DNA from 4 places in the Desulfosporosinus sp. FKA genome. Region 2 is predicted to be linked to each of the others. Evidence: riboswitches for the same ligand, from Rfam matches in the RefSeq annotation. Region 2 holds a riboswitch; each other region holds the start of a gene.
The links. A riboswitch is a leader RNA that binds a small molecule or an ion and turns the genes downstream of it on or off. The one in region 2 is predicted to bind cyclic di-GMP.
Positions count from the first base shown of each region.

Region 1: linked by a shared signal. The riboswitch ahead of B5771_RS22255 (chemotaxis protein CheA) and the one ahead of B5771_RS09500 (response regulator) in region 2 are both predicted to bind cyclic di-GMP.
Region 3: linked by a shared signal. The riboswitch ahead of B5771_RS23280 (methyl-accepting chemotaxis protein) and the one ahead of B5771_RS09500 (response regulator) in region 2 are both predicted to bind cyclic di-GMP.
Region 4: linked by a shared signal. The riboswitch ahead of B5771_RS15420 (methyl-accepting chemotaxis protein) and the one ahead of B5771_RS09500 (response regulator) in region 2 are both predicted to bind cyclic di-GMP.

Region 1 is NZ_NAHZ01000034.1:217,253-225,479, reverse strand. It holds cyclic di-GMP riboswitch class I at 39-127, shown strand; gene B5771_RS22260 (methyl-accepting chemotaxis protein) at 320-2,059, shown strand; gene B5771_RS24450 (hypothetical protein) at 2,185-2,325, shown strand; cyclic di-GMP riboswitch class I at 2,550-2,635, shown strand; gene B5771_RS22255 (chemotaxis protein CheA) at 2,698-4,725, shown strand; gene B5771_RS22250 (chemotaxis protein CheW) at 4,776-5,270, shown strand; gene B5771_RS22245 (methyl-accepting chemotaxis protein) at 5,305-7,158, shown strand; gene B5771_RS22240 (protein-glutamate O-methyltransferase CheR) at 7,254-8,069, shown strand; gene B5771_RS22235 (chemotaxis response regulator protein-glutamate methylesterase) at 8,096-8,227, shown strand, end outside.
Region 2 is NZ_NAHZ01000026.1:118,386-126,612, forward strand. It holds gene B5771_RS09480 (prepilin-type N-terminal cleavage/methylation domain-containing protein) at 1-185, opposite strand, end outside; gene aroE (shikimate dehydrogenase) at 206-1,039, opposite strand; gene B5771_RS09490 (YqeG family HAD IIIA-type phosphatase) at 1,138-1,668, opposite strand; gene B5771_RS09495 (DUF4405 domain-containing protein) at 1,930-2,916, shown strand; cyclic di-GMP riboswitch class I at 3,124-3,211, shown strand; gene B5771_RS09500 (response regulator) at 3,345-3,725, shown strand; gene B5771_RS09505 (hypothetical protein) at 3,797-4,045, opposite strand; gene B5771_RS09510 (efflux RND transporter periplasmic adaptor subunit) at 4,321-5,550, opposite strand; gene B5771_RS09515 (efflux RND transporter permease subunit) at 5,540-8,227, opposite strand, start outside.
Region 3 is NZ_NAHZ01000034.1:431,771-439,997, reverse strand. It holds gene B5771_RS23295 (glycosyltransferase) at 1-1,072, shown strand, start outside; gene B5771_RS23290 (cellulose biosynthesis cyclic di-GMP-binding regulatory protein BcsB) at 1,079-3,121, shown strand; gene B5771_RS23285 (fibronectin type III domain-containing protein) at 3,118-3,735, shown strand; gene B5771_RS23280 (methyl-accepting chemotaxis protein) at 3,811-5,523, opposite strand; gene B5771_RS24460 (hypothetical protein) at 5,596-5,769, opposite strand; cyclic di-GMP riboswitch class I at 5,729-5,812, opposite strand; gene B5771_RS23275 (hypothetical protein) at 6,139-6,501, shown strand; gene B5771_RS23270 (PfkB family carbohydrate kinase) at 6,570-6,998, shown strand; gene B5771_RS23265 (MarR family transcriptional regulator) at 7,047-7,541, shown strand; gene B5771_RS23260 (multidrug effflux MFS transporter) at 7,531-8,227, shown strand, end outside.
Region 4 is NZ_NAHZ01000031.1:66,846-75,072, forward strand. It holds gene B5771_RS15410 (sigma-70 family RNA polymerase sigma factor) at 1-233, shown strand, start outside; gene B5771_RS15415 (anti sigma factor C-terminal domain-containing protein) at 223-1,194, shown strand; gene B5771_RS15420 (methyl-accepting chemotaxis protein) at 1,281-1,874, opposite strand; cyclic di-GMP riboswitch class I at 1,861-1,917, opposite strand; gene B5771_RS15425 (hypothetical protein) at 2,245-2,574, shown strand; gene B5771_RS15430 (CarD family transcriptional regulator) at 2,915-3,400, shown strand; gene B5771_RS15435 (zinc-ribbon domain containing protein) at 3,661-3,963, shown strand; gene B5771_RS15440 (hypothetical protein) at 4,254-5,240, opposite strand; gene B5771_RS15445 (hypothetical protein) at 5,485-6,402, opposite strand; gene B5771_RS15450 (hypothetical protein) at 6,638-6,760, opposite strand; gene B5771_RS15455 (cell wall-binding repeat-containing protein) at 7,330-8,227, shown strand, end outside.

The DNA.
Region 1 (8,227 bases), on a different contig from region 2:
TGTTGTACCATGATAACTGTGTATATACAAAGTAAATATATGAAAACGGGCAAATCGTGCGAAAGTGCGAGACGCAAAGCCAAAGGGTCTAAATTTCTAACTGAAACATGACAGCCTGGTTGCTTAAATATCGAAAAAAAAGCAGAAGCAACATATTGTTGCTTCTGCTTTTTTCTAAATGTTTTTTCTAAAGGATGGGGTGTGAAAATAACTGAGGAAATTGAAAATAATTTAGAAATGGAGGAAGACACGAAAGCTACGGTATTGAAATTATGTGTGAAAGCAAGAGGCTGTCTGCACTTGAAGGGGGAATTACATCATGAAATGGTTTTATAATTTGAAGGTCGCTCCCAAGTTAATCATAGGTTTTATTCTGGTGGCTATCATTGCTGCAGTAGTTGGAACAGTAGGCGTTTTAAATATACAGAAAATCACAGCGGAAGACTTGACCATGTATTCTCGACATACCGCTACTTTACCGGCTTTAGCAAGTGTAGCTCAAACGTATCAAAGAGAACGTGTGGCCATACGTGATGCGTATGTTCAAAAAGATCCCAATAAAAAGCTGGAGGCAATCAATAAATTAACTGAATTTGACAAGGTCATAGTCAATTCTATGGCTGCTTTTAAAACTGGAATAAATGACCCTCAGGCGGCAGAAGCTTACAATAAATTATCTAAAAACCTTGACGATTTTGCAGTAATTAAGCAACAAGCGATCAAGGACATTCAAGCAAACAATATGGATGATTTGTATAATGTGTTAACCAGTGCCCGGGACGTCCAAATTGGAGATGAGGTACAAACAAATACAGATACCCTTATGACGTTGAAAACAAATAATGCTAAACAGTCATCAGATTCTAACCAGTCTACAGGAAAAACTGCAATAATAACAATGATAGGTTTTATAACAGGCGGAGTAATTCTGGCAATAGTTCTTGGCATCTTCATATCCCGCATTATCAGCAATCCGGTCAATAAAATGGTTAAAGTTGCCGATAAGCTGGCAGATGGCGATCTTAATGTGAATGTTGAGGCAGATACAAAAGATGAGATTGGTCAATTAACATCGGCCTTTAGTCGTATGGCCGAAAGAATTAACGAAGTTATGACCAATATTGCGGCTGCCTCTGAACAGGTGGCTTCGGGGTCGAAACAAGTATCTGATTCAAGTATAGCTCTTTCCCAGGGGGCTACTGAACAGGCTAGTTCCATCGAAGAGCTGACTGCTTCTCTGGAGGAAATATCCACTCAGACAAAGCTGAATGCCGAAAACGCAAATGAAGCGAACATCTTAGCTGACAATGCCAAGGCGAATGCCGTTCAAGGTAATAACCAGATGCAGGAAATGTTGAAGGCGATGGAAGAAATTGACAACGCTTCAGCCAATATCTCTAAGATAATTAAAGTTATTGATGAGATCGCTTTTCAAACAAATATCCTGGCTCTTAATGCTGCTGTTGAAGCTGCAAGAGCCGGTCAACACGGAAAAGGCTTTGCTGTCGTAGCTGAGGAAGTAAGAAACTTGGCGGCTCGTTCCGCAAATGCAGCCAAAGAGACAACGGATATGATTGAAGGTTCTATTAAGAAAGTGAAGAGTGGTACCAAAATTGCCAGTGATACTGCGGCAGCACTCAATGAAATTGTAAATGGTATTGAGAAAGTGGCTAACCTTGTTAATAATATTGCCGTTGCCTCCACTGAACAAGCTACCGGTGTTGGGCAAATAAATTTAGGTATTATGCAGGTATCGCAGGTCGTTCAAACAAATTCTGCCACTTCAGAAGAAAGTGCGGCAGCCAGTGAAGAGCTTTCCAGCCAAGCAGCTATCCTACAAGACATGATTTCGAAGTTTAAACTAAAGCAAAATACAGAGTCGGGCAGTATAGACCGCTTGAGTCCGGAAGTTTTGAGAATACTTGAAAACATGACTGAAAAGAAAACTATGAATTTAGGCAAAGATGGTTCTTTTGAGCAAGCCCGCTCAGAAGCGGCAGCTACCAACAATGGTTTTCCAAGAATTTCACTAACTGACCAGGAGTTTGGCAAATATTGATAAACTTAAACAAAAACTTAGCTTCTTTTAACAGTTACTTCATATTCGGGAGTTATACTATTAATAAGCAACGAATTGTTTATTAATTAGGCATTTGCTAAGCATAGGAGGAAAACTTAGAAACTATGACAGCACAGGAAATTAAAACTCTCGAAACTATTCTAGCTGAGGTTGGTCTTGAGCATTTACAACCCGAAAGTAAGGAACGTAAAGAAAAGATTCAAAAAGTAAAAAAAGATAAAAAGCAAATACTACAAATAAGTTAGGTATTTGCTTTTTATCTTAGATACACTTGGTAGTAGAATATCATAATTGTACCTATAATAGAATAGGATCTATGGATCAATATTATAGACCGATTGACATATATCGATAATTTGATATAGTAATTATACAAAAGAACGCAAATAATCTATAATTTTGCGATAGACTTATAAAGTTCGATATTATTGTAATTTTTTTGACTAAATGATCTAGTAGTTTAATATTCGTATGCAAAAGGCAAACTTATCGAAAGATAAGGACGCAAAGCTATGGGTCTTAACAGATAAACCTGAAGATCGCCAAGCCGCCGAACGTTTTCATTTGCCTTTATCGCTATGCGAAAAGGCTTTTTTAGTTTAAGGAGGGGCAAGCTATTGAATCAGGACTCTATAAATGAACCTTTGCTGGAACTGTATTTATACGAAACGGTTCAGTTTCTTGAACAGATGGAGCAAATAGTATTGGTCAATGAAAAAGCCAGTTCTTATCCAAAAGATGACATTGACGAAATATTTAGAATCATGCACACAATTAAAGGCTCATCTGCCATGATGCTTTTTACTGATATTTCTTCTGTAGCCCATGCTATTGAAGATTTATTTTTTTGCCTTCGTGAAGATGATCCCCAAAACGTAAATTATGAAAAGTTATCTGATTTAGTGCTTGATGGTCTTGATTATATAAAGCTAGAAATTGCTAAAATTAAAAATGGCTATGAAGCAGATGGAGATGCTTCAGAGTTAATTAATAAAGTTCAAGCCTTTTTGGCAGCGATTAAAGACCAAAAACATATTTTGCCAACGAGCCAGCCAAGACTACAAAATACAGATGAATTGTCTAGTGACTCAAAAGTCCTTAATGATTCGTTTCAAGTGTCTATTTACTTTGAAGACGGCTGTGGTATGGAAAACCTTCGCGCCTTTGGAGTGATTAATGATTTGGAAGGTATTGCTCATGAAATTGAACATATACCGGAAGACCTCGATGCTGATGCTAGTTCAAAAGTGATTAGAGAGCAGGGGTTAAACGTTCGTTTTAAGTCAAATCGCTCTTGTGAAGAAATTCATCAGCTATTTTCTCAAACTTTATTTTTACAAGATTTTCATTTGGATCAATTAGACGATCTTAACCACGATAAGGAGAATGATGGGGGACAATTAAATGAATCCCCTGTTGGAGCAGATAATCAAGATTTGAGGCCAAAAGAACACGGAGAAAAAGAAATTTCTTCTCTGTCTCAACCAAGCATCATAAGTGTTAATGTTGCGAAGTTGGACAAGCTGATGGATCTTGTTGGCGAAATGGTAATCGCCGAGGCGATGGTTACCCAAAATCCTGATCTTAAAGGGCTGGATTTAAAGAATTTCGATAAAGCCGCTCGACAGCTGCGAAAAATCACAAGTGATCTCCAGGATATTGTAATGTCTGTACGGATGGTTCCCTTAAGCGGAACATTTAGAAAGATGAACCGACCGTTGAGAGATATGTGTAAAAAGTTGGGTAAAGAAGTACAGCTTCAGTTTATCGGTGAGGAGACCGAGGTCGATAAAAACATTATTGAACATATATCCGATCCTTTAATGCACCTGATTCGAAATTCCATTGATCATGGCATAGAAACTCCTAACCAAAGAGAATCTGAAGGAAAACCGAGGGTTGGTACGATCGTCTTGGAAGCCCAAAATGCCGGCGGAGATGTCTTAGTAATTGTTAGAGATGATGGACGAGGATTTAATAAAGAAAAGATTTTAGAAAAAGCTCGCGAACGACAATTACTACTAAAGTCAGAAAGCGAGTATTCTGTTAGGGAAATTTATAATCTGGTTTTTCTTCCCGGCTTTTCAACGAGTGAGGAGATAACAGAGTTTTCCGGGCGTGGCGTAGGGATGGATGTGGTTGTCAATAATATCGAGTCTATTGGTGGTTCAATTTCAGCAGATAGCATTCCGGGTAAAGGTACAACTATAACTTTAAAGATACCACTTACCTTAGCTATCATCGATGGAATGAATATCAAAGTAGGTGATTCCCGTTATACTATTCCGCTGACAGTTATTAAAGAATCCTTTAGACCGAAAAGCACTGATTTAATTGAAGACCCGGATCATAACGAAATGATTATGGTTAGAGGTCAGTGTTTTCCCATTATCCGGCTCCATGAACTTTATCACGTAAAAACCAAGATAACCAACTTTACAGACGGGATCTTAATTATGCTGGAACAGGATAAGCAAACGTTTTGTATTTTTGCTGATGAACTTCTTGGTCAGCAACAAGTTGTGGTTAAAGCTCTTCCAGCTTATATCCGACGGTTAAAAAAAGTAAAAGGACTCGCTGGATGCACGTTATTAGGTGATGGAAGTATCAGCTTGATCCTTGATATCGCTGGACTTGCCGGATAATAAAGGTTTAATGCTCAACAAAATCACGCACAGGGAAAGGAGCAAAAATTATGGCTGAGGCAATTGAAAATACGTTAGAAATGGAGGAAGACACTCAAAAGGGCAGGTATTTGACGTTCTCTTTGGACGAAGAAAGCTATGGTATTGAAATCATGTATGTTACGGAAATTATTGGAATTCAGGTGATCACAGAGATACCGGAACTTCCCGAATATGTTAGGGGCATTATCAATTTGAGAGGTAAGATCATCCCAGTCATGGACGTTAGGCTACGTTTTAAGAAGGAGCCCAGGACTTATAATGACAGAACCTGTGTTAATGTTGTGGAAATTCAAGCTATATCAATTGGGCTTATAGTAGATAGTGTTGCAGAGGTTTTATCAATTCCAGATCAGGATATTGTCGAGCCTCCGCAAATTAACATGAGGTCTAATAATCGGTACATAAAAGGAATTGGCAAAGTGGGAAGCAGTGTAAAACTTCTGTTGGACTGCGAAAAGTTGCTTACTGAAGATGAAGTGCAAGATTTAGCTGAAGCGTTATAAAGGACTTTTTTTAAAAAAGGGGGCGGTATTTTTCATGAAGAACTTAACCATCAAGGCCAGGCTATTTTTAGGTTTTGGCGCCATAGCAATAATCATGATTGCCATGGGGATTTATTCAATATATTCGTTGGCAATAGTTAATTCTCAAGTTGCCTACCAGGCTAATAACGTGGTACCCAGTGTTAATTATGCTGATTTATTAAAGACAGGAACGTCTGATTTCAGGATGAAGGAGCTGCAGCACATTATAGCTCAAACCCCAGAGGAAAGGCAAGAACTGGAAAAAGAAATGAATACAGTTCAAAAGGAAGAAATTGACAAAAATATCGAGGAATCAAAATCAGTTATAGATGGTGATACGGATCGCAAATTAATTAATGATATCGAAGCGGATTGGAATCAGTATTTAGTATTACATAATCAAGTTTTGGAATTGAGCAAGCAAAATAAGAGCGCCGAGGCAATGAAGATAGTGAACGGTGAGGAAGCAAAAATTTTTAATAATGTTTCTGATCTATGTCTTCAGCTTACGAAATTCAATCAGGATAATGCTTATGCATCTTATAAAAATGCAGAGTCTGTCTATTCCCAAGCAAAACTTATCTTAATAGTGATTCTGGTGTTTGCCGTAGTTATTGCCATAATAGCAGGTCTGCTTATTATCAACAGCATTATTAAGCCGACAAATCATCTTATTGACATTGCGGATAAGCTCGCCCTTGGAGATGTCAATGTCAATGTTGATATTACATCGAAAGATGAAATTGGCAGCCTGGCCCAATCATTTAGCCGGATGATTTCCAATATCCGTGGGCAGGTTCAAGTTGCGGAAAGAATTGCTGCCGGTGATCTGACTGTGGATGTGGAGATTAAATCCGAAAATGACCTGCTTGGGCAAAAGCTGTATGAAATGGTGGAAAGAAATAACGAAGTACTTGCTAATATAGCATCAGCTTCTGAACAGGTAGCTGCCGGAGCGAAGCAAGTATCTGACTCCAGTATCGTTCTTTCTCAAGGAGCAACCGAACAGGCCAGTTCAATTGAAGAACTAAATGCCTCCCTCGAAGAGATATCCTCACAGACGAAAATTAATGCCGAGAATGCTAATCACGCCAATCAATTAGCTGAAACTGCGAAAGGAAATGCTGTCCAGGGTAATAGTCACATGCAGGAAATGCTTAAAGCCATGGGAGAAATCAACGATGCCTCAGGAAGCATTTCCAAAATCATAAAAGTGATTGATGAGATAGCATTTCAGACGAATATCTTGGCCCTCAATGCCGCTGTCGAAGCCGCTAGAGCTGGTCAGCATGGTAAAGGCTTTGCAGTGGTAGCTGAGGAAGTAAGAAATCTTGCGGCTCGCTCCGCAAATGCGGCCAAAGAGACAACCGATATGATAGAAGGTTCCATTAAGAAGGTTGAAGGCGGTACGAGAATTGCTCGGGAGACAGCAGATGCCCTTAATGAAATTGTTAATGGAGTTGAAAAAGTAGCAAATCTGGTTAATGACATTGCAATTGCTTCCAATGAGCAGGCCGTGGGGATTGTTCAGGTTAACCAGGGAATCACACAAGTGTCTCAGGTCGTACAGAATAATTCAGCAACGTCTGAAGAAAGTGCCGCCGCAAGTGAAGAACTTTCTAGCCAAGCACTTCTTTTAGAGGAAATGGTCTCCAAGTTTAAACTAAAACAAAATATCAGGCCAGGCAACCTTGATCAGCTAAGTCCGGAAGTGTTAAGAATGCTGGATAACTTTGCTAAAAAGAAAAAAGAGGATTTCAAGGCCAAAACAGTTGATTCATATGAAGTTACTAACGAAGCTGCAGCTGCAAGTTCAAATAATTATAAAAAAATAGTCCTGAGTGATCAAGAGTTTGGAAAATACTAGTCATATATTTGTCTCCTAAATGAGATTCCTATTTTGTTGAACAAACGATCAGGAGAGTGCGAGGCTCTCCTGAAATTATGGGTTAGGTGGATCATATGATTGAAATCACGGATGACGAATTTTGGCGGTTGGCCGGTTATATCAAAGAGAATTATGGGATTCATCTTAAGGCAGAAAAACAATCCTTAGTGACAGGAAGACTTCACAATGTTCTACTGGAGAAGGGATTTAATAACTTTACAGACTATTTCCGATATCTTAAAAATGATACAAGTGGGAAAGCAATGGCTACCCTAATTGAAAAAATCACAACAAATCACACCTTCTTCATGCGAGAAGCTGATCATTTTCACTTTTTTAGGGATCAAGTACTTCCTTATCTAAGAAAAACCGTTCGGGATAAAGACCTCCGCATCTGGAGTGCAGCTTGTTCCTCCGGCGAAGAAGCCTATACATTAGCTATGATTTTAGATGAGTTTTTTGGCAAAGAGAAGGCATTTTGGGACAGTAAAGTCTTAGCTACCGATATATCAGATAAAGTATTGAATATCGCCAGAAAAGGAATATATCCTCATGAAGGGATAGCTAGTTTACCGGCAAATTGGCGAATGAACTATTTTAATAACTACGATACTGATCATTATATTCTAACTGATAAAATCAGAAAAGAAGTCATATATCGAAAATTTAATTTGATGGAACCCGTGTTCCCATTTAAGCGGAAATTTAATACGATATTCTGCCGTAATGTTATGATTTATTTTGATCAACGCACAAAAAATGAATTAGTGGATAAGTTTTATGCTAACATGGAATATGGAGGTTATCTCTTCATAGGGCATTCGGAATCCCTTAATCGTGATTTGACACGTTTTAAATATATTATGCCCGCCGTTTATCGCAAAGAATAGACTTTACAAATTTAAGCGAGGTATATATGACAATAGGTAAGAAGATTAGAGTTTTAATAGTCGATGACAGTTTATTATTCCGTGAAGTGTTAGCTAAAGGAATCACCTCGGACCCACAAATTGAAGTTGTTGCCCGGGCTGTTGATCCTTTTGATGCC
Region 2 (8,227 bases):
AAAGAAGCCTGGCGGACATCACGAATCTCTTCTAATAATTGGGTAGTCACAAGGGAAAGCCGGTCCTGTTCCCAACGATTGGGAAGCTTAACGAGCAGTGCAAAACCCGCTCCCGCCAAGAGTGTCAATACCAACAACATTTCTAGAAGGGTAAATCCGTACTCTCTTTCCCCTATCTGTGACATGGCTCTCTTCCTTCTATTGTTTATAACCTCTCCCGCCGCTGCATCTGATCTTGGAGGCCTTTACGCATAACTTCAATCGGCGCCTGTCCGCCTAGCCAAAATTCCCAAGCCAATGCTCCTTGATGGAGAAGCATACCAGTTCCATCTAAAACACGACAACCTAATTTTTTTGCTTCTTGTAGAAATGAGGTTTCTTGAACGTTTACGATAATATCAACGGCCAATGCCTTTGGACAGATACCTTCCAGTGTAAAGGGAAATGGTTCACCTCGTAAACCTAAAGAAGTTGTTTGTACTAATAGGTCAACGTCCTCCAGCCAATCTCCAGGCTTAAATTCGCCAAAACTTCCTCGACCACCTTTAGAATCTAGAATCCTAACTAGCTCTGCTGCTTTTTCAGGTGTTCGATTAAGAATATGCACGCGCATGCCCTTGGCCGCAAGAGCTAAAGCAATCCCTTTGGAAGCGCCTCCAGCACCTAGAACAACTGCCTTTTTGTCCGTAAATTCCTGAAGTTCACTCTCAATGGAACAGATAAATCCGTCCCCATCCGTATTATGACCTATCTTTTCTCCATCGACAATCTTTACGGTATTCACGGCACCAGCTCTCTTTGCCTGAGGCGTAAGGGTATCGAGATGCGGAATAATAGTCTCCTTATGAGGAAGTGTAACGTTCCAACCGCTAAAACCTAAGGCACACAACCCATTGACAGCCTCTGCCAAGCGATCAGAGAGCACTTGAAAACGATGGTATTGCGCATCAATACCAAGATATTTATAGCCCGCATTATGCATTCCCGGCGAATAAGAATGTCCAATAGGATTCCCAATCACAGCAAAGTGTTTTTCCATAGCATCCATCCCTTATCAAAGATTAAAATATTGTTGACAATGAGTTACGACTATAGAGAAAAAGGAATGGCTGACCCATTCCCTTGTTGGTATATTTCTTAATGTATTTTAGGGCTGTACGGTTTCGCAGGAGCAAAATGTTTCATCAGCCAAACGAGAACCTTTTCCATTCGCCGCATAATCCGCGTTCCAATAAATTCGCGATCATTAATGGGCGTCACAAGAATCGTATAGAGGCCGAGTCGATTCCCGCCTAAAATATCTGTGAATAATTGATCGCCTATAACTGCTGTGTCATTCTGCCCTGTTCCTAACATTTTCAGGCCCGCACGAAAAGCCCTTCTGCGCGGCTTTGTCGCCCCAAAAACGAAAGGAATTCCTAACCGTTCCGCAACAACTGCCACGCGTTGCCGCTTCTTATTATTTGACACGACACAGGCAGAGATGCCAGCTGCCTTAACTTTGATAAACCACTCTCTAACCTTTGGACCCACTTCGACATCATTCCAAGGTGTCATGGTATTGTCTAAATCGATAATGAGCCCCTTAATTCCATCTCGAACAAGTTGCTCAACAAGAATGAGATCTATGGAAGGAGCTTGAAGTGTTGGTCGAAAATAGTCAAACATTGAACCCTCCAAGTATAGAACTTTTCATAATTATACCTTAGATAACACGTTTCAAGCAAGTCGACAGGCTATTAATTTAAATTAAATTAGTGTCTAACTTTTCTCGAGTCACTTCTCAAAAATTCCAATTCCCTATGGAAAATCAGCCAACGATGCGGAAATGAATTTATTCAGATTAATTTCAGGAAAACACTTTATATTAATAATAAGGCAAAAACATCGACCAAATGAAACTATAAATCTTTTAAGGAAGTGAGTTCATTGAATTGTAAACCGCCTTTAAAAATAGCTCTCGATTTTATAATGATCATTATTTACTTGCTTTTATTAAACCCTTTTGATACTGGCCTGGTTTTTCACGAAATTGCAGGACTCTTAGCAATCACTCTTTTTATCCTTCACATCTTGGCAAACTTGACGTGGGTTAAAAATATCTTCAAATTTCAATTCGGAGGAAAATCAGCAAAGAAACTATTATTTATGTTCTTAATTAATATTGGATTATTCCTTTGTGTTAGTACTATAGCCATAACCGGCATTCTTATTTCTCAAGTGCTTTTTCCTGCTGTATCAAATGGAAATTCTGATTTTCTTGTAACTGTTCATAAAGTTGTCTCATATTGTTGCCTTGTCATAATATCCATACATGTTTTATGGCATCGAAAGTATTTGTCTGCCTCCTTAGGTAATATGCTTGCAAATGATGAAAGAAAGTTTGTACTAACTTTAGGAATAGGGTTAATAATGGGTATTATATTTGACCGTAATATACTAGGATCTAATAAATGGTCAAGTAATCCCTCGAATCCTCCAACTGTCTCAATGCGAAATTCGCTAAATCTCCCTAACAAAAACAACACAAATCGGGGAGACAGTCCAAATTCCAACCAGGCTTTTGAGAACACTCAAGAACTTAATCGCCCTAGTTTGTTTGATTATCTTGGAAACTTGTTTTGCACAGGCTGTAATAAGCATTGTCCTCTTATAAGCCCAGGATGTAATAAAGGTGAAGCACAAATGCAAGCAGCTAAAACAGAATATCAAAACTTATATGGTCAAACTTCAAGTAACACCACAATAGACCAGGGAAACGAATACAATAGCAATAATAATAATAGTAATAACGATGGCTATAAAATACCAAATCCTCAAGAAGAAAATCATCACAGAAACAATGGTCAATTTAATGATAGGACATTTCAGAAGCATCATCATAGTGGCTATCATAAAACAGGATTCCGAGCATAAGCAGATCCATGGCTGTAGCTTCGTACAATTATACCTAAATAGGTGTGTGCTGCAAAATAGCTATCGAAGATCGAAAAAAATATTTAACAAAAAATTAGGCGGTTAATGTATTATCTTAAGGTTTAAATTATGTTGTAATTTGTTAAATTTTGTCTTATAATATCTTATAATATAAGAAAAGTTCTGATTTTCTCGGAACCAACATAATATACATTAGGGCAAATTGTTCGAAAGGACAAGACGCAAAGCTAAAGGGTCTAACTTCCATTGGGAATATGACAGCCTGGCTGCAAACTAAGAAATGTAAGCAGCTTTCGTTGCTTACATTTCTTAGTTTCAAAAACAGTTATTTTACTTATATTGCGTCATATACATACCATAATTCCCATACATATGTAGGAAAGCTATGGAAAGAGAGATGGATTTGCTTGAGTCAAGGTTCTTTACTAATCGTTGATGACAATCTTGGAATTCGAAGTCTCCTGAATGCTCTTTTTTCTTCGAAAGGGTACACCGTATTGACTGCCACTTCAGGAATCGAAGCATTGTCATTGGCGAAAGCACAGTTGCCCGATTTAATAATATCTGACATCAAGATGCCGGGCCTGAACGGCTTAGAGCTTCGAGAACAACTACATCGTTATAATCCAAACATTCGAATCATTTTAATGTCCGCTTACACGGATCAACAAGAGATCAACGAAATACTTCGTAATGGTGATATCGATTATGTAATGACTAAGCCTTTTGATTTGGAAGAGCTCAGCATTGCTGTTGATACCTTATTATTAAACGAAAAGCATCAGTAATGTTGGTCATAGCTAAAGCCCTCATCTGTGAGGGCTTTAGCTATACACGCTATGAGCTAAGTGAGATAAATCTATTTGGCACAAAGTTTTTTGCTATCTCTGTTAAAATTAAGAATTATATTGGTATTCTTCTCGACAGAATCTGGAAGCAAAGCATACCCAAGAGTCATTTCCATTAAACTCTTACATGTTTTCCTTTGCGCCACGGTACAGCCAATATCTTTTAATTCCCTCGCGCTTAGCTTTACACCTCGAGCCGCAGCATCACAATAATAATACGAACCGTTAACATTCATCCCTTCATTAATATATGGACACATTTTAAATTCCCCCTTTAAAATATACCTTAAAAAGCTTTAGGCAGCTTATAAGTACCGAAAAAATAGTTTTGTCACATAATTCACAATTGAAGTTATTATTTGTGATTGTGAATACTATCACTAGGGATACTATACCACAGATTTATCTTAAAGTCACTATAAATTTGCTCACCATAAACGAAAATACCGCCTGCATGACGAAACCCCTAGACACAGTTCTAATGTCTAGGGGTTTCCTTTTATCTCACATAAACTATTTTAATATCAATAGACTTTTATTCCGACTTACTACTTCCTTCGACAATATTCACCTTTTCTCCCTCGTTTAAAAAGCTCTGTCCTTCTGTAACTACCTCCATACCCTTTGTGATATTTCCTTTGACTTCGGTATTTTTATTATCAGAAATACCAACCGTTACTGCTATTTTTTTAACTTTTCCATTAACAACTGCATAAAGATAATTTACATTATTCTCTATGTTGAGTGCTTGATTGGGAACGAGCAATATGTTACTTTCACTTTCGGCCGGCAGCGATACTTTAATAAACATACCTGCAGTTAAACCACTTTGTGAATTATCAATTTTTACTTTCACTAAATACGAATTGTCCTTCGCATCCGAGTTAGGACTAATCGTAGTAATAACTCCGGAGACCTTTTTGTCCTTCAGGGCATTTATGCTCACAGGTACAGTTTGACCAACCTTAATTTTACCGATAACAAGATCCGGAACACTAATTTCTGCCACCATACTGCTGGAATCAATAACCGTAACGGAACCTGATTGGCTACTGACCATTCCTCCAACTTTAACGTCTTTGGCAGAAACTACTCCCGAGATAGGGGATACTACGGTTAGATTATCAAGCTGGACCTGAGCTGCATTAACACTTGCCTTCGCTTGTTCGACTTGTGCTTCTGCTGCTGACACTGCTAAATCATCTTTAGCGGCATTTAACTCGATAGCAGCATTATCATATTTTGTTTTGGCGCTGTCTAAATCCTGTTTAGAAGCAGCTCCTCCATCATACAAAGCTTTTTCATTATTATAATCTTTTTGGGCATCGTTATAAGTGATTTGAGATTTTTCTAAGGTTTGTTGTGAGCTCAAGCGTGTTTTTGCGAGGTTTTCCTCTGCCACGGCTAAGGACTGCTGTTGTATTTGCAGCTGAGCTTGAAGATCAGACGCATCAATTGTAAAGAGAACCTGTCCGCTGGAAACCTTGGAACCAATATCAACATTTAAACTGGCTACTCTTCCCCCAGTCTTGGGAAAAACCTGTATTTCCTGGACAGGATCAAATTTACTGGCGTAGTCAACCATAGTCGATAAAGAACCAAGAGCGACCTTTTGCGCTTTTACATTTTTCACAGTAACTGCTGGAACTTCAACTTTTCTATGCTTTAAAGCATAATTCCCACCTAAGGCAGCAGCTATTACCAGTAGACCGATAATTATAGTTCGTTTCTTAATCTGCCTGATTCTACTAAGATTAAATTTCAATTTGTGGAACCTCCCCGGCATTTATTGTTTTTCTTTTCTTTGAAATACGATGCTTTAAATCGTCCATTAAAGTATAAACTACCGGCAAGACAATGGGCGAAAGGAGCGTAGACATGACCATGCCTCCGATGATTACGATAGCCATACTCTTTTTCATTTCGCTTCCTTCACCTATGGAAAGAGCAACAGGCAGCATGGAAACAATCATAGTCGCACTCGTCATAATAATTGGTCTTAGTCTTGTTGTACCCGATTCAATCAAGGCTTCTTTTAAGCTCAGACCTTTGTGCATTAAGGTATTCGTATAGTCAATTAACAATGTGCCGTTTTTGGAAGACAGCCCTTCCAGCATAATCAAACCGATAAAAGACATCATATTTAATGTTTGCCCGGTTAAGGCCAGCAAAGGAAGCGCTCCGATAATAGCACAGGGAAGAGAAACCATTCTGATCGCCGGGGTCAAAAACGATTCATAGAGAACTACTAAGATCATATAGACCAGCGCCAAGGAAGCACCTAAGGCTAAGCCGAGAGAGCTGAAGGAGTCTGCCATATTCTTCTGGCTTGCGCCATAGCTTATGCTATATCCTGAAGGCAAGGTTACAGAACTAAGCTTTGTTTGAATATCCCGGGTGACCTCACCGAGAACTCTTCCCTGAAGGTTAGCATCAACTGTAACTATGTCTTGCTTATCCTCTCTGGACAGAGACGGTTCACTCTCTCCTCTAACAACTGTTGCGACTTGGCTTAAGGGAATTTGTACTCCCGCCTGATTAGTGATCTTAATGGATTTGATATCATCGACATTTTTTATTTGTCCGTCCATAAATTTAAGTGTAATATCATTTTCCGAGTTGTTGGACCTGTAGACTCCTACTTTTGTGCCCTGCAAGGCCATCCTGATTGTACTGCCGACATCCGAGGTGGAAATTCCCGCCTGTGAGGCCGCTAAACTGTCCATCGTTACTCTTAATTCGCTGCTTTTGACATCTGCACTATTACCAACATCGATAACACCGGGAACTGATTTCACAATAGTTTCAACTTGCTTGGACAGAGTCGCAAGGGTAGCCTGATCATCTCCTTTAATGTTGATTGAAATAGGCTTCGATGCTCCGCCTCCGCTTTGTGACTCTTCAACATCAAAATCCACTCCGGTCATGCTTTTTCCAAAGCCGCGAACTTCACCGGCAACTTGGCTTTGAGTTTTTTGGCGAGCGTTTTTAGGGACTAAATTAACATAGATCTGAGCGACTGATTTGTCCGTGTTCGATTGCCCGCTTTGGCCAATCATTGAAAAATAACTCTTAACTTCTTTCGTATTGTGTAAATAGTTTTCCAGCTGAGCGACCTTGTTGCTGGTCTGCTCCAAAGTCGAACCGGGAGCGAGCTTCATATTGACTGTAAAACTGCTTTGATCTGTAGTCGGTACAAATTCCGTTTTCAATATTCCCATTGGCACAAGAGCAATACTTAGGATTACGCCTGCAATTCCTAAAATCAGTACTCTTTTTCTATGTCCAAGCGCCCAGACAAGTGTGTCTCGATACTTCTGGGTGACTTTTCCGAAAATGCTGTCCTTTTTATATTCGGGAGTCACTTGTTTCTTCTCTGTTTTTAATAACCGTGATGAAAGCATTGGTGTAATCGTAAAGGATACCAAGAGAGAGAATAACGTAGCTACAACTATAGTCAAGCCAAATTCTTTGAAATACTGACCAATCATCCCAGACATCATGGAAATAGGAGCAAAAATAACAATATCACATAAACTGATAGCTATGGCAGCCATTCCGACTTCCATTCGGCCATCAATTGCCGCTTGAACCAGCCCTTTACCCATCGTCAGATGTCTTTGAATACTTTCAATAACAACGATAGAATCATCAACCAGAGTACCGACAACTAGAGATAGTCCCATTAAAGACATCATATTCAATGTAAAATTAAGCTTATACATCATAAAAAAGGTAGCAATCAGAGAGGTTGGTATGGCAACCAAAACTACCAAGGACGATCTGAAACTGCGAAAAAACGCAAACAGCACTAAAGCCGTAACGATAACCCCTTCAATAAGGTTGTTTTTTACCTCAGTTAATGAGTCTGTAATAAATGTAGTCGTGTCAAAGGCGATATCCATTTGTATTCCCACGGGTATGGTCTTTTTAATAGACTCTAATTCTTTTTTAACACTATTAGCCACTTCAACGACATTGGCATCACTTTGTTTGCCCACAATGATTGTCATTGTTTTATGGCCATTGAACCGTGCCAATGAAGTCGCTTCCGGTTCTTCAAGACTAATTTGGGCGATGTTGCCCAGACGTACTGTTCCTCCATTTGCCGTAGGGACCATCAAATTTTGTGCATCCTCGATATTCTTGAACTGTCCAATAACTCTGACGGATTGATCAACATTATCCTGTTTCAGCTCTCCACCAGGAATGTTTATATTTACGGAATTCAACTTATTGATTAAGGTGTTAACAGTTATACCATAATACTCCACGGCGGATTTATCCAGTTTAATCATTAATTCTTTCTTTTCTCCGCCGCTGAGCGTGACATTACCTACCCCAGGAATTTTCTCTATCTTTTGTTTGATAATATCTGATTCGTTATAAAGCTCATCGCTGCCGACCTTATCCCCTTTAACAGAAAGCAGCAAGATTGGAAT
Region 3 (8,227 bases), on a different contig from region 2:
AGAACAAGTAATTGGCCGTACTGTAGAAGCTTTAGCAAGATTGGAATATCCTAAAGACCGTATTGAAATCATTGTTGTCAATGATAGTTCCACAGATGGAACTGGTAATGTACTGGCCGAAAAACAGAAAGTGTATCCGTTTTTAAAAATTGTTACGATTAACCCTCCTTTAGGAGCCAAAGGTAAGTCTAACGCCCTTAACCAAGGTTTTCTTGCTTCAAGCGGTGAGTATATTGTTATCTATGATGCGGATAATACTCCTGAAAGGCGAGCGGTTCGCAGATTAGTGGAGAGGATTGTAAACGATCCTGAACTCGGCGCTGTCGTTGGGAAGTTTCGCACGCGCAACAAGAACGCTAATATCCTTACCCGCTTTGTTAACATTGAAACTCTAAATTTCCAATGGACTGTTCAAGCGGGTCGCTGCAGTCTATTTGGCCTGACAACAATTACGGGAACAAACTTTTTGATTAGGCGCAGCATCTTAGAAAAAATTGAAGGTTGGAATATCAAAGCATTAACCGAGGATACTGAGTTGACCGTTCGGTTATATGACGAGGGCTACTACATTACTTGGGTGCCTGATTCTGTAACCTGGGAGCAAGAACCGGAGAAATGGAGGATCTGGATCAAGCAGCGAACTCGCTGGGCTCGCGGAAACTTAGGCGTTATTAATTACTATATTCGTAACATCTTTAAGTTAAGAAACAAACGTATCGCCGGAGACATCATTTATTTCTTTTTTACCTATGGTATTTTCTTCTTTTCGATTCTAGTTTCAGATGCGATTTTTCTTCTTGGTTTATTGGGAAGAAGCAATTTAACCCTCACAGGACCATTTACGATTATCTGGTTTATGGCCTATGCTATGTTTATCTTCGAATCGTTCATTTCTGTAAACTTCGAATCGGGTGAGGGAACATTCCTCAATCTTCTTCTTATTTGCCTTATGTATTTTACCTATTGTCAGTTGTGGCTTTTTGTCGTTGTAAAGGCAACAATTTCAGCAATTAGCGATCGGATTTCGGGGACCAATGCACGTTGGTATAAGACCGAACGGTCAGGAGGTTAGGAAACGGTGTCTAAGAAACTTATCACACTAGCATTGGTGCTAATCTTACTTCTATTTCCGTCTGGTGTTAGGGCCGCTGAAGTGCCTAGGCAAGAACTATCTAATCTCACCTTATTTTCCACTGAGCAAGTATTTAAAGCGCCTTTTAATCAGGCAACGTATTACTTTACCTTACAGCCCTATTTTCAAGTCAGCGGACATTGCTTTTTGGACTTATTTTATACTCATTCCGATATTCTTGATTATGAAGCTTCCAACATTAGCGTTCTCGTCAATGGGGTACCTATTGCCAGTCGAGGGTTTTCGCAGGAAGACACAAAAAATGGATCATGGCGGGTGGATTTGCCGGCTCGGAGCTTCGCTCAAGGAATCAATCAAATTCAGATTGCAACCAAACAGAGTACGTCCGGATCAAACGATCAGGACATTGACAATCCGGGTAATTGGGTTGTTCTTTCGCCCCATTCGAACTTACACCTCGAATTGACGGCAAATTCAATCGGTTTGTCCACATATCCGTATCCTTTTTTAAATCCTCTTGCTCAGCAGCCGGTGCAAAGTACGTGGTATTTACCAAACAATACTAATGTCGATGATATAAAATCCATGTTGGCGACAGCTGCTGATTGGGGTTCTAAAGAACCCTATCAGGCGCTCAAATTTAAGGTTAACGTTGGAAAAGATAATTCTGGAGACGGTGACAAGATCCTTTTCGGGCAGCTCAAGGAATTGCCCGGTACCGGGAACTCTGATTTACCGGCTCAGGTAGGCGTGCTTTCCTTCAACCAAAGCTCAAACGGGAACGGAGATACTCTGCTTGTCTCAGGAACTGACTCTTCAGGCTTAGCCAAGGCAGCGGCGTCTCTGAGCAGTCCTGATACGGTTAAACAGATCAAGGGCAATACACTGATTGTTCAAAATGATCCCGCTGCCAACCGGCCGCAAAAACAAACCATCGGTTTAGCTGGTTCCTATACCTTATCTGATTTAGGCTACTCGGATATCGTCTTGGGTGGGGCATTTCACCAGCAAACCAGTATCGTCCTCAACCGCCCCTTAAATTGGCAGCCCGGAAGTTCCAGTTATATCAATGTGCATTTTAGGCATGCTGTACAATTGGATCCTGCCAAGTCCGCTCTCACAGTTTACATAAACGGAATTCCGGTAAAAAGCACTCCTCTAGATGCCAATAATTCCGATCAGGGTGAACTTCGTGTTCAGATTCCGGCATCAGAATTAAATAAACCTTCATGGACCGTCAACTTTGCTTTTATGAACTATCTCAATGTTAATGGCAGCGCGATGCGTTATGATGAAGTCGCTTGGTCGGTTCTTTCTGCGGATACAGAAATTTATCTGGCTCCAGGCCCAATTGATAATTCATGGGGACTGAAGGAATTCCCCACGATTTCCCGTCCCGGTCAGCCTTCTATACAAGCCACGATGTGGTTATCTCAACAACCGGATCAGGAAGAATTGACCTTGGCCGCGATAATTGCTGCCAGGGCAGCTCAAAAAGGGCAACAGGTTAATTGGAATGTTGTGTTGGGGACAAGGACGAAGCAAATGGAAGATAACGGCCCTGTAATAATGGTAGGATATACTCAGGAAAAAGAACGTTTAGAAGCGTTAAAAAAATATATTCCTGCCTGGCCAGAGCAAAATGGCAGTTATGAAGTAGCACCTTTTGTCAGTTTCATCCCAACTCAAAATAATACAGCGGCTCTACTTGAGGCGGCCACAGTGCCTTGGAATAAACAGCAGCCTCTTTTTGTAGTCCTTGGGACGAAAGCTGATTCTCTCAGTAGAGTAAGTGAGATTCTTTCCAACAGTAAATTGGTGGATCAAGTAACCGGACAATTAAGTATTATTTCGGCTGATGGAACCATTACCTCCTTATCCCCGACAGTGGAAAATCAAAGAAATCAGCCCAACGTTATTCAACAAAGACCTGTCCTCGGATACGCCGTAGTTGTAGGAGCAGTGCTGCTGCTCACACTTGGCAGTTTATGGCTGATTCGAAGAAGGGATAGGGTAGGCAGACAATGAAAATAAAGGGTAAAGCGATTATTATAATTCTCTTGCTATCAGCAATCATTACTGTTTCTTTGATTTTATTTATCTGGAAACAGAAGTCGGTTCCCCAAGCCTACTCATCTGTTCGCAATCTGGCGCCGCTGCCAAACTTGGAACAACAGTCGATCCAGAGTTCCTTGAATAATTTTTGGCATGAATACACCCTGCAAAATAACACCAAGGGAGATACAAAGGAGTCCGCTTCGGTTCCTAAATCAGAATCGATCACCTCTTCAAGCCGTGAGGTAAAACCAACGACAGATACGACAAAAAAAACGAAAACACTTTATCCGGGAATACCTGAAGGGCTAGTGACTATTCCTGTTAGCAGTACTAGTATTAAATTGCGTTGGGATCCTGCTTCGTATGCTACAACTTATAACGTTTACCGCTCGGCAGATCGGGAACGAGGGTATCGTAAGATTGCCAACGTTAAGACCCCAGAGTATGTGGACACAGGACTTAATCCCAGTACCGAATATTTTTACAAAATAAGCTCTTTGAAGAGTACCGGTGTCGAAAGTTATTTTGCAAATTCGGTTGGCGCTGAGACCAGCGCAAAAGCCAAAGGCGTTCTCGCTTACTAATGTAGTGGAGTGAGAACGCCTTTATTCAATGAGGGCACCAACAAGTTTTGGTACAGTCCTTAGTGATGCAAAGTTCTAAAGAGTAAACTTACCAATAACATTTTGAAGTTCAGTGGCTAAGGAAGCCAGGCTGCTGGCGGAGGAGGCTATTTGTTCCATTGATGCCGTTTGTTCTTCGATACCCGCAGATACTGTTTGGGCTTGGGATGAGGTCTCCTTGCTATAATTGTCGATTTTCTCTGCCGAAGTTGCCAGCTGCTGAGTACCAAGCGCTACTTGTTGAATCGTTGCTGTTATTTCTTCAATCTGAGTTGTCACCGATTCTACAAGCTTGCTGATTTCTTTAAATGATTGTTCAGCAAGATTTACGACTTCAAGTCCCCCTTTGACATTTTCGACTTCACGGCCCATTGCGGTAACCGCTAAATGAATGTTTTTATTATTCTGCTCGATAAGAGAGGTGATTTCTGTTGTGGATACTCGTGATTGCTCTGCTAGTTTGCGTACTTCTTCAGCGACTACAGCAAATCCCCGGCCATTTTCTCCTGCCCTTGCTGCTTCGATTGCGGCGTTTAAAGCCAGTAAATTGGTTTGTTCTGAGATTTGAGTTATAAACTGAATTATGGCGCTGATTTTTTCAGAGCTGATTGAAAGGTCTTCAATGCGTTCTTGAATTGTATTTGTCCCTTCACTGATGTTATTCATCTGTAGAGTTACTTCGTCCAAAGCTTTTTGCCCGGCTTGAGTTGTCGATAATGTTGTAGCCATTGAATCGGCAATCTCATTGCTGCTGGCTGCAACTTCCTGTGTACTGGCAGAAATTTGTTCAATAGAAGAAGTTACGTCCTCAATAGCTATTGCCTCTTTTTCGGTTTCACTTGCCACAAGTCCCATGGAAGAAGCGATTTGATTGCTGGCTTGTGTGCTCTCTTCAATAATGGCACTAAGTTCTTCTGATGATGCGGTTACTTGCTCTGAGGTATGACTAACCTGGTTAACCAGTTCAAGGAGATTTTTTTTCATAAGGTTAAAACTTTGGGCCAGCTTACCTGACTCATCGTTTCCCTCGACAATAACATCTTCGACCGTTAAATCACCATTGGAAACTTGTTCTACTCCTGCTAAGACTTTCTTAAGATTAATGGTAATTAAGTTAGCAATAAGATAACTGATCAGTAGACCCAAAAGAGCCGCAATGAGAGTTAAAGCAATGATTACCCTTTGGGCATCGATATTGGCAGAGCGATTTTGGGAATAGATAGTATCAGCTTTTTGGGCACAGAAATCAGCAAGATCTTGCATCGTTGTATTTAAGGTGTCAAGATGTGATTGAGCGTTATTGGTGAAGTATTCATAAGCATTAGGGTTTCCCTGATTGGCCAGCGCGATTGCTTTTTGCTGTGCAGTTCTATAGGCGGTAATCTCCTGATTGATTTTAGCGGTTCTTTCTTTTTCATAAGAACTGTTAGCTAATTTCAAGTAAGAAGCATAACTTTTATCAAAGTCAGCGGAGAGGGAATTGATCTCGTTTGCCAGCTTTTGTTGAGTGGTTTTGTCTTTGACCAAAAAGTAATGAAAGGTATCTGATTCATCAGCTCTGGACATAGCTCGTGCATCATTTATGTACTTGACAGACAGAAGGTAATTTGCGTAGATATCATCCATTTGAGAACTGTCTAGGGTACTAAAGTGATAACCAACAATACCCACTGCGCAGATGAAAAATACCATTATTATGACCAAGGCTAAAATCTTTTTTCGAATTTCCCAATTCCTAAACCAACTCATACATAGCACCTCCAAATTATTGGTATTTGGCAAAATTAGTTGACTTATCTTGTCTAGCACTTTTACAGTTGTTTACTTCATACGCTTTCTTTCATCATTCGCTTTAAGCACAGCATCTGTTGCTGAGGTTTTGAGCCCTCCTTTTATTAGGGTTTTAGGTGGAAATACAAATCGCCACACCTTTGCGGTATGGCGATTTGAGCGTTTTGGAAGCTTGGCAGTCATCAGCTTAACTGGAAGACCCATAGCTTTGCGTCCTTGGCTTTCGCCAAGTTTGCCTTTATCGTCCATCCCATAATTTTTTGTACAGAACTCTTTCATATAGTTATAATACTACCTTTAATTTCTGGAATGTTGATGTTGACAGTATCTTAATGACTTTATCAAAATTTATTAAACTATAGCATCGTATCATTCAAATTGGTGTTATAACTCCATCGTTTATATTCCTTGCTTTCCCATGACGATGGGGATTTTTGCTGTTGTTTTTTCTTTAAGATTAAGCGTTATCAACAATTGATACGAAACCTTGATATAACAATCACACTTTAGTCACGAAAATACCAAATGTCTGGTTTAGAGTAACGTTAGAACAAAAAGGAGGTGAGTTGAACCATGAATCCCTACAGCGGCGGCTTTAGCTTTGGAAGTGGTCAGGGGCATATTTCGCCTATTCCCAATGCTCCTGGTTCTAATTTCTCTGTTCCCAATAGTGGCGGCAGCAATGTAATAAATAACGGTTTAAACGTTTACGCCTTAATTAACATGGGGCTGCATTTTATTATCGTAATCGCTGTTCTCCTGCTAATATTCTATACTGTTAAACACTTAGGCAAATTTCTCCTTTCAGTTAATAAACAGAGTGATAAAGCTCTTGAATTGCTGAATGAGCGCTATGCCCGCGGAGAAATTGACACGGATGATTATATGATAAGAAAAAGGACGCTAGGTTACATGTCTGAAACGAAGACAGGTTAAGAAGAATCAAGAATCTAGACGTTAAATAAAATTTGCTGCCCAAGAATCTTCCGAATGCGGAGTGCTTCTTGGGCTTTATCGATTTTATCAGTTTCAGTGGTTTCATAATAATAAACATGCGAATATATCGCAAAAACTCAGCAGCCAGTACCCTCGGGGTGGAAGGTATTGATGAAGCAGAGCTTCTCCTGGGAATAAAGGATATTGATAAGGTTGCGGATTATTTTTCTTCTCAAGGAAGTACAATTGTTGCCATAAAATTAGGCCCGAAAGGCTGCTATTTACGTCATCAATCTGAAGAACTGTTTGTTCCCGGATACAGCGTTGGAAACGTTATCGATACGGTGGCAGGGGATGGGTTCGCAGCAGGCCTTTTAGCGGGAATTCTGAGAAATGAAAGTTTGGAGAGAAGCGGCAAATATGCCAACGGGGTAGGGGCTATGGCAGACCAAAAGTATATTGACAGAAGAAAGAAAGATAACTACTATTATAATTAGTCGACTAACTATTAGCCGTAAAACTATATGTGCTAGGAGCGAACTTTTTTGGGATTTGAATTTAATTCACTGGAATGGTTATTCCCTGTATTTGACCGCATGCACCATAATTGTTTAAAGGAGGAAATTGTAAAGAGGGGGATAGGCGAAGTAAGTAACCCACAAATTTTGTTTATGCTTAAAAATGAAATGAATAATATGTCAGCATCGCAGAAGGAATTGGCAGAAATAATCGGAATTAGCCCACCAACTATTGCAATATCTATCAAGCGGATGAAAAAATCCGGGCTTATCTATCAGTACCCGGATGAAAAAGATTCCAGACGCAAACTCATAAAGCTTTCTGAAAAGGGATTGGCCTACATAGAAGAATGCGAGAGCGCTTTTAACAAAGTGGATAGAGCGATGCTCATGGGGTTCACAGAAACTGAACGCGAACAAATGAAACAATTTTATTGTCGTATGATTAGCAACCTTGAATCTTTGGGGGCAAAACCTCCAGCTCAATTTAAAAAGGAGCATAGTACGAACGATGGAAATTAATGAACTAAAAAAGCAAAAATATCTTGGTGATAAAGGAATGATTGTGCTAATTGCGGTACTTAGTGCTTTCATCCCCCTTTCTATGGACGTTTATCTTCCAGCCTTGCCTACTATGACAGAATATTTTCGGTCATCTCAGTCAATCATTAATCTCACATTAATAATGTTCTTTATTTTCTTTGGTTTTGGCACCCTGTTCTGGGGACCGTTAAGCGATAAGCATGGCCGAAAACCGATAGTATTAATTGGTCTCTCAATTTACACTGTTGCCAGTTTTTTATGTTCCCTATCATCTAGTGTATATTTATTGATCGCTTTTAGGGCTTTACAGGCATTTGGAGGAGGAGCCGCTTCTAGTGTGGCAACAGCGCTTGTCAAGGATGTTTATAGCGGCAGAAAACGAGAATCTGTGTTAGCAGTGGTTCAGTCGATGGTAGTAATTTCTCCTGCTGTGGCTCCTGTTGTTGGATCATTCTTGTTGAATGTAACTTCTTGGCGGGGAGTTTTTGTGGCTCAAGCCCTGATTGGTATTTCCGCTCTAGCCGGTTCTTTAGCTTTACAGGAAACAATTGTTGAGAAAAGTTCTGCTAGTGTGATGAGGACCATTGGCCGACTCGGTGTAGTTCTTAAGAACATGAGATTCACGTCACTTCTTCTCATCTTTTCAACCATGAGCATACCTGCCT
Region 4 (8,227 bases), on a different contig from region 2:
AGTATGAGACTGAAGATATTCTTTTGGCGAAAGAAAAGATATTTGAAATTTATGATTGCCTTAATAGATTAAAAGAAAGTTATAGGGAATTATTGGTATTGAAATATGAAATGGAGTTGAGTTGCAAAGAGATTGCAAAGATATTAGGACTTTCTGAACAAACAGTTAAGACCTATTTACTAAGGGCAAGAACAGAATTTAAAAGTGTATGGGGTGATAAGTATGGAAGATAAAATGAATAGCGATGAATTAGACCAAATTTTCGATGAGGATAAATTAAATAGAGCTATAAAAAAAGGCAAACGAAAATCTACTATACGAACTGTTTTAATTTCTATACTTATAGCGTGCTTGGTATTTGTGCTCATTACATTAGGTAATACTGCATTGACTATTAACATGAGTAATAAAACATTTGAGTCTTTGAGTGCCTACATTGAACTGACTGTACCGAACGGCTACATTAGTAATTCAGCTGATACTCTCGGTTTCTTGGGGGGGAGAAGTAATTACACTATAAGCCGAACTGTGGGGAATAAAATTGTAGTCTTAGAAGAACGGGTACAACCTTTTGGACTTCTGCCTCAATTTATCATGACAAGGGGGCAAGGAGGAGGTCAAGTTGCTGGCGAATGGCCTTTGAATTGTTGGGAATTTGGTTACAATAAAATGTTATTTTTTCTGCCCCAAATTACGTATAAAGAATATAAAAATGATTTGGCAGAGTTGAGCCAAATCGGAAGCGATAAATTGATTGAGGTTGGATTATCTTTTGATAAGCCCTACACTTTTTCCGAATTATCCCATATTCTCCCCAATGCTAATATTAGTTGGTACTGGGTGGACACTTTTACGAAGGATGATATGGTTCGCTATGAGAAAGAGGCTAAAGAATGCGATGGTAAAGCCACATTTATTAGTGAGTTCGAAACTTTAGGTGTTGATAAAACACCACCTATTAGTATTAATACCTTTGACTCGGATTACAACAATTTCCTTTATAATTTAAAAATCAGCAAAAACCAAAAATTCTTGAACATCTTTAATAATCTTAATTCTAAAGGTTATACCGACCCCTCGAAAGTTCCTATTTTGGGAGCTATAGCTTATGGTACAAAGGAGCAATTAAAACCACTAATTGAGAATCCTCATATAAAGGCGTCTTCATTTGGCGTAATTACTGAGAAGTATTAATTTTGTTACCGATGGATTAAGGTGTTTTACTGGCGTTAGCTGGTATGTCCTAAGAAGCCCCCACCTCTAAGCTTCTTGGACCCGTGCTATAACTCGTTAGCAATTGTTTCTAATTTATGGGCTATTGCATTTAATTCTTCAATTGTTGCAGATATTTCCTGTATGGAAGAAGCTTGCTGGTTAAATACCACATTTGTGCCTTCAACTTTTTGTTTAATATTGGCAGAGAGTTTTTGGGTGGTTTTTATCGCTAAGTTAATGTTTTTGATTGACTCCTTACTGGATTCGGACAACTTTCTAATTTCTTGAGCTACGACTCCGAAGCCTCGACCCAAATCTCCAGCCCTAGACGCCTCGATTTGTGCGTTTAATCCTAGCAAATTTGTTTGTTGAGCAATATTGTTAATAAAACTTAAAATTCCGTCCGTATTCTTAGCCTGGTCATTTAAATTAGCAACTATAGTAGAAATTTCTTGATTAGCATTTGATATATCTGTAACACCAACCAAAACTTCATTAATCGATAATGAAATTTGGTTAATAGCAGATGCTACATTTTCAGACATTGTTGTGATGTCGCGCTTCATAGAGGGTCGTCCAACGACAATTGTTCCAGCCACTAAACCATGTTCATCTTTGATAGGAATACCAACGGTTTTGAATTCCATTGGAAGACACATGACTCTGCGTCCTTAGTTTTCACTAAGTTTGCCTTTGCATTAGTGAAGTTGTTCAGAAAGGATATTCTTTAAAGCATAACACAATAAAACCTAATGATATGTCGAAAAGCGTCGAAAAAATAATAATAAGTAACTTAACAGAATCATGTTGGGAACAATAATATTCATCACGTAAATTGCTAAGATGAAGGGTGATTAAAGCAACATCAAGTGTTGCCGCAAGGAAGAATTTCGTGATATGTAAACATTTGCTAAATATTTGCCGATAATAACATAAGAAAGGACTCAATTAATTCCTGTTTCGGGAACGATTTGAATTAGATAATAAATTGTTTCCGTTGGCATTAATAATGTAAGGAGGAAAATTGCTATGGAAATAACAGGACTTAATAAATACTATTATACTGATGCATCATCAAAAAAAGGTGAGTGCAAAAATAACAGTGATACAGGCATAAATATGGCTGAAGTATTTAAAAATGAGATATTAAATTGGAAAGAAAAAGTTGGAGAAAAGGTTAATGAAGATTTGAAAAATGATCGTGAAAATAATATTAAGATGTCTGAAAAACAATGGCGTGCTTTACTAAATAAGGTGGACAGTGCAATTAATGCTCATCGCCAACCTGTAAAAACAGATGTTAATGTTCATCGTTCCAAACCCAATGATGTAAATAAACAAACCCAAAAACATAAGTGAAGGCCCTTAGGCCCTCATCGCAGCTACTAATTTCTTTGTTCCCACCATATTGATGGCCTTTTTAAATTGTATGCTTGTATTTGAGTTTGAATCTAAAATGAGCAAATGACACAATTTAAAAGTAAATTCTCCTTTTAACCGTTTGGATTTTGACGGCTAAAGGGAGGATTTTTCGTTTTTTAATGACGCCAGTTTTGCCATTAATAATTGTTATGAGATTGAGCCGATTTCTTCTTCAATAAATTATTGACACAAATAAATATAATATGGTAAAATATTATTTTTAATTTTCCTAGTTTTGTGATATACTTAGGGTGTTAGTCTGGAGGTAGACGGTATGATATTTAACGTTGGTGACAAGATTATATATCCAGTTCATGGGGCTTGTGTTGTAGAAGCAGTTGAAGAAAAAGAGATCTTAGGGGAAAGAAAACTCTGCTACATTTTGAACATTCCTCAGGAGAAATTGCATGTTATGGTTCCAATGGACAAAGCTGTTGATATGGGTATGCGTCAGATGGTTAACCATGAGATATTGGAAAATGTACTCAGTGATTTTAACCTTGGAAATACTGACCCGATTATTCTTGAAAATCAACGATGGTGCAAAGATATTAATAAAAAGAAATTTAAAAGTGGTGACATTTATAAAGGTGCGGAAATTATCCGTGATTTAACACGTAAGAGTCAAATAAATAAACTTGGAGCAGATGACGTAAACATGTTGAATAATGCACGTCATGTTTTTGTCAGTGAGATAATGGAGGTTAAGGGCCTTAAAGAGGAACAAGCAGTTCGTTTATTGGATGAAGTGTTGAACTCCTAGTGATAATCTCAAGTACGGTTTTAGAGAACGTTTTGCTTATGCCTGAATTCTTGTTTTAATGCTCATAGTATCCATATTTAGGAAATATATATTTAAGAAATAGTTTATTAAGTATTTGACTTATTTCTTCATTACAGTTATACTTAATAAGCTCGTTAATATTTGCGGATTTACGAAAACCTTCCTCTGTTGCCTAAAGCTATAGGAAGCAATAAATACTTCCCATGTAGCGCGGGTAATTTGATTTGGAGGTTTTTTTAATGCTTGAAGACAAAATTTTAACATGTAAGGATTGTGGTAGTGAGTTTACTTTCACCGCTTCCGAGCAAGAATTCTACGCCGAAAAGGGATTCGCTAATGAACCCGGTCGGTGCCCAAAATGCCGTTCTGCCAGAAAGGCACAAGGCAGAAACAATAGTGGATACTCTCGCCCTCAAAGAGAAATGTTTCCTGCAATCTGTGCTAATTGTGGAAAAGAAACGACAGTGCCTTTCCAACCGACGGGTGATAAACCAGTATATTGCCGTGACTGTTATCAACCACGCACGAGAAACAATTGGTAATTATCTAATCGACCGAAGCCTTTCTAGGGTTAACACCTAGGAAGGCTTTTTTCACTTACTGTCGTTCAACGCCAATGTTATTTAACTTTGAATCTAAATGCTCATTTGGATAATCATGTTTATCAGTATTCCTATTGGAAAGGGCGGCTCGGCAATAATGTCCACTGGACATTATTGTATCTGAAGCCCCGATGTTCAGCTTTGGCTGAACGAGTTCACTTTATAGTGAGAATAGAAAATGGCAAAAGCGTTGGAACAACTCATTTCCAACGCTTTTGCCGTTTGTAGTCTTATTTTGTTAAGATAGCATCTTCTTGAGCTTGAGTAATCGTTCCGGCTGTAACTAATTTATCTAAAGCTGTTTTTAAGCCGGTGTTCTCTTTAGGTTGAGGCATAGCGTTCGTAATTGCAGTTTCTTGGTCAGCGGTAATGGTTCCTGCACTAACGAGACTGTCAAGAACGGTTTTCATATCTGTTTTGGTGCCGCTTTTTCGAGCTGTTTGCATAGCATTTTCAATTGCCGTTTCTTGAGCTTGGGTAATGGTACCTGCAGTGACTAAGCTATCGATTGGGTTTTTATGTTCTTTTTCCTTGAGGCCTTGATCATTAGGTTGAGGCATAGCGTTCGTAATTGCAGTTTCTTGGTCAGCGGTAATGGTTCCTGCACTAACGAGACTGTCAAGAACGGTTTTCATATCTGTTTTGGTGCCGCTTTTTCGAGCTGTTTGCATAGCATTTTCGATTGCCGTTTCCTGGGCTTGTGTAATGGTACCTGCAGTGACTAAGCTGTCGATTGGGTTTTTATGTTCTTTTCCCTTGAGGCCTTGATCATTAGGTTGAGGCATAGCGTTCGTAATTGCAGTTTCTTGGTCAGCGGTAATGGTCCCTGCACTAACAAGGCTGTCAAGAACGGTTTTCATATCTGTTTTGGTACCGCTTTTTCGAGCTGTTTGCATAGCATTTTCGATTGCCGTTTCTTGGGCTTGCGTAATGGTTCCTGCGCTTACCAGACTATCGAATGGATTGACACGTTGAGGCATGGATGCTTTTAGAGCATCGTTAATAGCCGTTTCTTGGGCAGAGGTTAAGGTTCCAGAAGATACTAAGCTGTCTAATCGACTTTTCAATCCTCCGTCAAAACCTCTTGAGTGAGACATTTGTGGTATTTTCGTTTGAGCTGATGATTGATTCATAGTTCCTGCAAAAGCTGCAGAAGAGGATAACAATGTAATGACGGCTGAAGCAAGAGCAATTTTGGTCGTTTTGTTGAATTTCATAGTTAAACACTCCTTGAAATCAATTTTGTATTTTGTACTTTATCCAAGTATACCGTTGATTTCGGAATGTACGCTGAACGTACGCTGAATGTTTGCTGAAAAACTTGTTAGGATTTTGTGAATATCAAATTAAAAGTATTAGTGTACGTATTCGATTTCGTGAACAACTGAAATAGAGAGCCGATCATTCTTCTCGATGACAGACTCTCTATTATATATTCCTTCCGATATTGGGAATGTTTATTCAGTTTTTATGTCCTTTTCCCGCTCTATTGGAATGCTGGTGTTTTTCTCCCCCGCCGGCTCTTTCATTGTGTTCCCCTTGTTTTTGCTCAGCGTGTACCTTCGGTGAAGTATTTAATAGGGGTGCCGTATCTGCGGTTCCGGAGGCAGTTCCGTTTACTCCAAAAGTCTGATTAAGCGAATCTAAGGCAGTCTGTTCTTCGTCAGTTAAGCTGCTCGCTTCTGTTTCGTTTAAGGAATCGTCTTCAATACTATTTGTTACGGATGCCGCTCCATTAGTTGTAGGTGTTACTTCATTAGTTGTAGGTGTTACTTCATTAGTTGTAGATGCCGCTTCATTTGTTGTGGTTGTCACTTCTTGGCTTTGCTGATCAGTCTTTTCTGTTCTATCAACACTCTTTTCCATAGACCGAACAATGTTAAAAGCCAGTCTTTCAGAGGCTTTGGAGGGTAGTTTATCTAATAAATTTCCTAATACTTTAATATTCTGAGCGTGATCATTACTAACGGCAAGCTCTAGTTTTGGCATTGTATCGGAGTCCTTTGCGGAAAGTTCTTCTAAAAAGTCTTGTGCTTCCTTTAGTTTCTTGGAGTATTCATCCGTAGGTACTTGCGTTTCTCCAGTATCCCCAAGTTCAGTTAAAGTATCACTTTCAGACGTATTTCCCGGAGTTTGATCCGTTTGCGAGTTAGTAGTAACTGTAGAATCGGTTCCTAATTTGGTTTGAAGTTTATCAATAAGTTGTGGTAACCAATCAGTTGATGAGGAATCAGTTGTGGCATCAACACTTGTCGTTGCATTTATATTCGTGCTTGTACTCGTGGGAACACTATCTTCAGCTAGGGCTAGAGGAGCGATAAGAGGGAGTGAAGTAAGTGATACGGATAAAGCTAATGTAAGAATGTGCTGTTTTTTCATTTATGATCTTCCCCCTAATTTGAATTTGATTAAATTATAACGAATTTAATATAGATAAATCTAGACTAATTCAATAACTCGGGAAATTGGCCTAAAAAATCGGGACTTTTGAACTATTACGTTTTTAATGTCTTCAGACAAAAGTTAATGGGCAAGCATAGAGGAAATTTCCGTAATGGCCGGAAAACTTAACGAAATTGCTCTTAATTTATAGGTTTACTATAAAGATAAACTATCAGAAAAGTATAATCTCCAGCAAATTCAGTTGGGCATTAGCCAAAGCCAAACTGTCAACTTCTTTGAGCCATTCAAAGTCTTTCTTGAGTTCAGCGGGTAATAAGTATTTCTGTTGTTTCAACGCTTCTTTATCATCCTTGAACTGCGGTGGGAGTATGTCACTAAGAATGTTGACGGAGTTTATGATATTGATAACTTTAAACATGAATGTGTATACATGATGACCATAGAAATTAGAATAGATTATTTAGTAAGAAAGAGCACCTGTAAAATACGGCTGCTCTTTCAAATATAAATCACGTAAGGAAGATCATGCTCCTCACGATGCGGAAGAATGAATTAAGCATTTGCCGCTATACCGCCAAAAATTAAATGAAGAATAACTAACACCAAACCAATAACCAAGGCTAAAGCTGCGCCAATTATTCCGAAAATAAACATTCGTTACACCCCCTCTTTTTTGCTAACATAAGACTAGATCGAGAAGGTTTTGATACATAGTATGCAGCATGTCCGTAAATGGTTACGTTTGATCGTGATGCTCCTGGGAAATTCGATGTTTGATGGGTAAAAGGATGTGTAAATATTAAATTTTTATTAAGGACAAAATGTTACATCTTGCGACAAAAAATCCCGTGGACAAAGTATTATACTTTAGTTACTAAAATATGAAAGAAGTGAATTATCAATATGTCTCTATGGAAAAGAAATTCAAGATTATGTTTAATCCTAAGTCTAATTACCCTTATCAGTTTTGTTTTTCCTGCAGCAACATTAGCAAACTCTTCGCCAACGATTACACGCTTAGCAGGTGTTGATCGTTACGAAACAGCATCCCAGATCGCTATGTCGGGCTGGTCCCAGTCTAATTATGCTGTTTTGGCTTTCGGGGGAGACTATCCTGATGCGCTGTCGGCTGCTCCTTTAGCCAAGAAATTTGATGCTCCTATCTTATTAACAGATACCGGCAGTTTGCCAACAACTACGAAACAAACATTGTTAGATTTGCACGTAAAAAATGTTGAAATTATTGGCGGAACAGCAGTAATATCTCAAGCGGTCGAGTCTGAACTTCAAACGATGGGGCTGCAGACAACAAGAATTTATGGGATTGATCGGTATGCGACTGCTATTCAAGTTGCCCAACAAGTAAGTCCGAATCCTTCAACATTATTTGTTGTCACCGGCGAGGACTATCCCGATGCGTTATCCGTCGGCTCCATTGCTTCCCTGAAGCAAAGTCCAATTATTCTTGTTCCTCATGATGCTGTGCCTGATGTCGTTAAGAATTACATTGCAACGCTCAATATTAGCAAAACCTATATTGTTGGAAGTTCGGACATCATTAGCGATCAAGTTGCCCAACAGTTCCCAAATGTCCAACGGATCCCAGGGGCCGATAAATATGCCAGAAATATAGCTGTAAATCAATTATTCAATACTGATTTCAAGTCAGACAGTATCTGTTTAGCCACTGGTGAAGGTTTTGCCGATGCCTTAACAGGAACGGCCTTTTGTGCTAAACTATCTGAACCTCTAATCCTTATTAATACTGATTCTCCGGCAACTACGAGAAGTTATTATCAGC